Zobellia alginiliquefaciens: one gene and its partner. The protein of the gene in region 2 interacts with the protein of the main gene of each other region in a pairwise test. Links are inferred from orthologs where the notes say so. Each region holds a gene or a part of one and is shown on either strand. Other genes may lie near its edges.

Region 1 (3,259 bases), 4.1 Mb from region 2 along the record:
ATAGCAGAATTAGTAGCTGAATACACTTCTTTTAATGCCGATAATGCTTTTGAAATATTGGTGTTTTTTTCTGCAAAAGTCAAGCTATCATTATCCTTTAACTCCGCGCCAAAATTATACTCCGTAAGTGAAAAACGTTTATTGAGTTCATCACTTTCCTTAAGACTTTCTATTGTTTTCTCTATAGCTAATTTGGATGAAGCCATAGATGAGGAATTATCCTTTAAAACCAGTAAATTGGCTTTCTCAGTGGTATACTCGTTTTTGGTAAACTTCGGGTTTATAAGGAGAAGAAACCCCGAGAAGAATGTTATAAAACGTAAGAACGCCAGAGCTACACTAAGCTTATCCTTTCTCTTATTTTTATAGAAACACTGAAATAACACCAGCACCAATGAAACAATTGCGGCTAAGATTATAAAGAGAATCGTCTGGGTGTTCATTAAGGAAGTTTCTTTTGAAGCTATACTACCCGGAAGAGCATCAACTACCTTCCGGGAATATATACCTTATGTAAGCATGCCGCCATCTACGTTCAGCACCTGACCCGTAACATAGGCCGATAAGTCTGACGCAAAATATAGGCAAGCATTTGCAATATCTTCTGGAGAACCCCCTCTTTTTAACGGAATACCATCTCTCCAACCCTGAACCACTTTTTCATCAAGCTTATCAGTCATTTCAGTTTCAATAAAACCTGGGGCAACAGCATTACACCTAATATTCCTTGAGCCTAACTCCAAAGCCACAGATTTTGTAAACCCAATCATACCGGCTTTTGAAGCTGCGTAGTTTGTCTGACCTGCATTCCCTTTAACACCGACCACACTACTCATATTTACAATACTACCTTTTCTTTGTTTCAGCATGGTACGCTGAACCGCTTTGGTCATATTAAAAACCGACTTTAAGTTGATTTCTATAACGCTATCAAAATCAGCTTCTGACATACGCATAAGCAAGTTATCTTTGGTAATACCTGCATTGTTAATCAAGATATCTATACCACCAAAATCCTCAAGAACATCTGCAACCAACTTTTCAGCGGCTTCAAAACTTGCCGCATTACTTTTGTATGCTTTTGCTTTTATGCCCAATGCAGTTAGCTCCTTTTCAAGTTCCAATGCCGGCGCTTCACTTGAGCTGTACGTAAAAGCCACATTGGCTCCATTTTCGGCAAAAACCCTTGCGATGCCTGTACCTATTCCTCTACTGGCTCCAGTGATAATTGCATTTTTTCCTTCTAACAATTTCATGCTTTAAATAGATTTGCTCTGTTCTACTTCAAATATAAGTTTTGTTTCATAAAACGGCTATAAAAAAATCCCGTTTCCGAAATATCGAAAACGGGATTCTTATATCCTTCAGGGAATTAACCCATAACTTCTTTTACTTTTATGCCAATTTCAGCAGGAGAATCGACCACGTGGATTCCGTGATCTCTCATAATTTTCTTTTTAGCTTGAGCTGTATCATCGCTTCCACCAACGATAGCACCGGCATGACCCATAGTTCTACCAGCAGGAGCAGTTTCTCCGGCAATAAAACCAACAACCGGTTTCTTGCTGCCGCTTTCTTTGTACCATTTAGCAGCATCTGCTTCTAATTGACCACCTATCTCACCAATCATTACAACACATTCGGTCTCTGGATCGTTAATCAATAGCTCAACGGCCTCTTTTGTTGTTGTGCCAATAATTGGATCACCACCAATACCGATTGCGGTTGTAATACCTAAACCTTGGCGCACTACCTGATCGGCAGCTTCATACGTTAACGTACCTGATTTAGATACAATACCAACGTTTCCTTTTTTAAATACAAAACCAGGCATAATACCTACTTTAGCCTCTCCTGGAGTAATTACACCTGGACAGTTAGGACCTACCAAACGGCAATCCATGTGCTTAATGTAATTAGAAGCCTTTACCATGTCGGCAACAGGAATACCTTCGGTAATAGTAATAATTACTTTAATACCCGCACTGGCAGCTTCCATAATAGCATCAGCAGCAAAAGCTGGCGGTACAAAAATTATGGTAGTATCCGCACCAACCTTTTCAACAGCTTCTTCAACCGTATTAAACACAGGTCTTCCCAAATGTTCTTGACCTCCTTTACCAGGAGTTACACCACCAACAACATTGGTACCGTACTCGATCATTTGTTCTGCGTGAAAAGTACCTTCACTACCTGTAAAGCCCTGAACTATTATCTTGGAATCTTTATTGACTAAAACGCTCATATACTCTCTAGTTTATTTTAATGTGACAAAAATATAAGTTTACAAATGAAATCTGAACTCAGACCGCATATTATTCTTCTAATTTTTTAAGAATAGACGGGATTTTCTTCACATAAGCCAATTGTTTTAGCTTTTCACGTGATTCTTCTATGGGTGTACCAAAATAACTCTTGCCACCTGCGACCGATTTGGTCACTCCGGTCTGCCCCATTATAACCGCTTTCTTTCCTATGGTAATTCCGCTATTGGTACCTACTTGGCCCCATAGTGTTACTTCATCTTCTATAATTACACATCCTGCAATACCGGTTTGCGAGGCTATCAAGCACTTTTCACCAATGACAGTGTCATGCCCCACATGCACCTGATTGTCCAATTTTGTTCCCTTTTTTATGGTCGTATCGCCTGTAACCCCTTTATCAATGGTACAAAGTGCACCAATTTCTACATCATCTTCAATAACCACACGGCCACAAGAAATAAGTTTATCAAAACCTTCTGGACGGTTTTTGTAGTAAAAAGCGTCGCCTCCCAAAACGGAACCGGAGTGAATGATTACATTATCACCGATTACACAATTATCATATAAACACACATTGGCATGAATCAGGCAATTCTTTCCGATTTTTACGTTGTTTCCAATAAATGCATTAGGCTGAACGATGGTCCCCTCTCCCACTTCCGCAGACATAGCAACTGAATTTATGGCTCGTTCAAAAGGACGAAAATGCACCGAAAGCTTATTGAAATCCCGAAAGGGGTCATCGGAAATTAAAAGTGCCTTTCCTTCTGGGCAATCCACTTTTTTATTGATAAGTACAATCGTGGCCTTTGAAGCCAATGCCTTATCATAATATTTAGGGTGATCTACAAAAACTATATCTCCGTTTTCAACCACATGAATCTCGTTCATACCCAAAACCTGAAAATCATCAGCGCCAACATAATCACAATTAATTAATTCGGCTACGGTCTTTAGTTCTTGTGGTTGTGGAAATTTCAATGGAACAGGAT
Region 2 (3,242 bases):
ATTAACATGAAGCGACTTAGACATATAAATGATGTTATGCCTCCTCATGTAGTGACAGAGTTCTCCAATGAATTTAATATCCGAAAGCATATTCAAACGCATGACCTAATTATTGGCGGCGTTCTTTTAAAAGGAGCTAAAGCTCCAAATCTTATTACCAGGGATATGCTGAAAGAAATGAGACCAGGGACGGTTATAGTAGATGTTGCCGTAGACCAAGGCGGATGTGTAGAAACCACGAAGCCCACCACTCATGAAGACCCTATTTATATTATTGACGATGTTGTACATTATTCAGTTGCCAATATGCCCGGAGCTGTTCCGTATACATCTACCGTTGCACTTACCAATGTAACCCTACCTTATGTATTAAAACTAGCCAATTTAGGATGGGCAAATGCTACTGATGCAGACCCAGCGCTTAAGAAAGGGCTAAATATAATTAACGGAGAAGTGGTTTATGATGGTATTCTGGAAGCATTTTAAATACTAAACACCCATAAAAAAAAGCGGTCTCCTTACAAATAAGAGACCGCTTTTTCAATTATAAAATGAGCTTTTTATCGCTTTGCAACTTCAATTGGAATACGATATACAATTCCTTTTTCAAAAGTACCTTTTGATAATTTTTCAAAGTCAATCGCACTTTTCAAAAAATCTTTCAAAGCTTCGTTTTCTGTTTCTATTGAAAGAATTCTTAAGTAGTTTCCTTCATCAACAGCAACCCTAACTTCTGCTTTAGAGCCCCTAATATCATTAGGAATAACATTTGTTCCTAGCAACTCATAGATTTGCGAAGTAAGAACTTTTAATGCTTTTGGTTCGTGTAATTCTGGTGTACCGGCAAATGCGTAGCCTATGTTCAGCGCCATCATCACCATAAGGGCATAAACTGATTTTTTCATGATTTGTTGTTTTGTTTTGCTAATTCAGATAACTAATTCATGTTAAAGATATTACAATATACAGGTCTCATACTGGTTATTTACTAAAATTTAACACTAAAAAACAGTAATGTCATAAAATAGGCGCAAAAACTAACGATACCTCAGCTTTTACCTATACCTGAGCCATATACAAATCTGGCTATTGGAAAATAGCTTCCATCGAGAATAAAAAATAAGGATAAATTGAGAATAAAAAAGAGGGATAAACTGTGACGCTTACCCCTCTTTAAAATTTATTAAAAGCAGAAAATTCTAAGCCAGAACCTCTTTTACTTTATCCGCAGCTTCTTGAAACTGAACTGCAGAATGTACCGCTAAACCAGAGTTATCAATAATCTCTTTTGCAATCTCTGCATTGGTTCCTTGCAAACGCACAATAATAGGAACTTTAATAGCATCTCCCATATTTTTGTAAGCCTCTACAATACCATTTGCTACACGATCACAACGCACAATACCTCCAAAGATATTTACAAGAATTGCTTTAACACCCTCGTCTTTTAAAATAATACGAAACGCTTCTTCAACTCTTTTCGCATCTGCAGTACCACCAACATCCAAGAAGTTGGCAGGCTCACCACCGGCCATCTTGATTAAATCCATTGTAGCCATTGCAAGTCCGGCTCCGTTAACCATACAGCCAACGTTACCATCTAAGTCTACATAGTTTAATCCTAACGCACCCGCCTCAACTTCGATCGGGTTTTCCTCTCGTAAGTCGCGCATTTCTGCATACTGTTTTCTACGGTACAATGCATTATCATCAATAGACACCTTTGCATCTACTGCCATAATTTTATCATCTGATGTTTTCAATACAGGGTTGATTTCAAACATGCTAGAGTCACTCTCTACATACGCTTTATACAAAGAAGCAACGAATTTGGTCATTTCTTTAAAAGCAGTTCCGGAAAGCCCTAGGTTAAAAGCTATTTTTCTAGCTTGAAACGGTAAAAGACCTGTAGCAGGATCAATCTCTTCGGTAAAAATAAGATGTGGAGTGCTCTCGGCAACTTCCTCAATATCCATTCCACCTTCCGTAGAATACATAATCATATTTCTACCTGTTCCCCTATTTAATAGAACAGACATGTAAAACTCACTAGTTTCGCTATCGCCCGGGTAGTATACATCCTCGGCAACTAAAACTTGATGTACTTTTTTACCGGCTGCAGAAGTCTGAGGGGTAATTAGGTTCATTCCAATAATGTTCCCTGCGATCTCCTCTACTTCTTTTAGGTTTTTGGCCAATTTTACACCTCCACCTTTACCACGGCCACCTGCATGTACCTGGGCTTTTATAACGTGCCAACCTGTTCCGGTCTCTGCAGTTAGTTGTTTTGCAGCCTCAACGGCTTCCTTTGAATTATGGGCCACGATACCGCGCTGAATGCGCACACCGAAACTGGCCAAAATCTCTTTTCCTTGGTACTCGTGAAGATTCATATATTAAGGTATATTTAGATTCAGAAGCAAAAATAGCAAACGCAAAGGATTTAGACTAATGAAATATGGAGTTAGTTGCATGGATATACAATCTCTTTTTGAAAACCCTTAACTAAAACCAAGCTACAACAGCCAAATACTGCACTTGTATCCATTCAATAAAAAATTCCGTTTATAAAATTGATACTTATAGATTAAAATCCTCAAAATCCAATGGGTCAAAATTCTTAAAGTTACCGTTCATCTCTATGGTCTTTTTAGTTCGGTTCACTTCGCTCAGCATAGAAATAGTAGAGACCAAATGAGACTCCATGAACAACAAGCGATCACGCTCACTTGGCATTTGCAACAACTTGTATTCTTGATCAAATGAAAGTCCCATCTTATGTACTAGCACATAACTGTTGAATTTTTCTAAGGGTAATACAGTATAAGGCACCCCCATGAGCTCATAGAGTTCATGTATCTTATCCAGTACCCGCTTTTTCAAGGGTTTATCTGCATCCCTAACACTATATATAAATTGAATGTTACCGCCCGCATACAGTTTTCCGCCCATCTGATTTTCAAAACTTAGAATACGAAAAACTTGGCGTGCAACACAGGTAACATCCATACTACCATCATCGTAGGTGTTTACAATCTCTACCAATTGCACCTCTGTTCCAAAAGTCATACTATCATTTATATACACGGGAATCCCAAAGGTTACCGCTTCCTTTCTACAGTCTCTGATCAACTGCTTATAACGGTCTTCAAAAATATGCAGAGGTACGGTTTCACCCGGAAAAAATATGGATTGCAGAGGTAGTAGCGCCAGTTTCATAATATAAATTTGGTTTAAAAATA

What was found.
Region 1: the proteins of sucC (region 2) and sucD interact in binary tests that used the Escherichia coli proteins (3 or more experiments, as listed by UniProt). The link is inferred for Zobellia alginiliquefaciens from one-to-one orthologs.

Annotation. Positions count from the first base shown.
Region 1 is NZ_CP119758.1:4,734,169-4,737,427, forward strand. Bases 310-3,239 are described here. They hold sucD (succinate--CoA ligase subunit alpha), read right to left. Parts: upstream 2,246-3,239; coding sequence 1,373-2,245; downstream 310-1,372. Other genes in these bases: P0077_RS19560 (vWA domain-containing protein), read right to left, coding at 310-443; fabG (3-oxoacyl-[acyl-carrier-protein] reductase), read right to left, coding at 510-1,256; P0077_RS19575 (UDP-3-O-(3-hydroxymyristoyl)glucosamine N-acyltransferase), read right to left, coding at 2,316-3,239. In the rest of the region: more of P0077_RS19560, read right to left, coding at 1-309; more of P0077_RS19575, read right to left, coding at 3,240-3,248. UniProt on the Escherichia coli protein: Succinyl-CoA synthetase functions in the citric acid cycle (TCA), coupling the hydrolysis of succinyl-CoA to the synthesis of either ATP or GTP and thus represents the only step of substrate-level phosphorylation in the TCA.
Region 2 is NZ_CP119758.1:660,236-663,477, forward strand. The notes cover bases 297-3,209. They hold sucC (ADP-forming succinate--CoA ligase subunit beta), read right to left. Parts: upstream 2,394-3,209; coding sequence 1,200-2,393; downstream 297-1,199. Other genes in these bases: ald (alanine dehydrogenase), read left to right, coding at 297-486; P0077_RS02710 (hypothetical protein), read right to left, coding at 561-905; P0077_RS02720 (LON peptidase substrate-binding domain-containing protein), read right to left, coding at 2,581-3,209. Outside these bases: more of ald, read left to right, coding at 1-296; more of P0077_RS02720, read right to left, coding at 3,210-3,219. UniProt on the Escherichia coli protein: Succinyl-CoA synthetase functions in the citric acid cycle (TCA), coupling the hydrolysis of succinyl-CoA to the synthesis of either ATP or GTP and thus represents the only step of substrate-level phosphorylation in the TCA.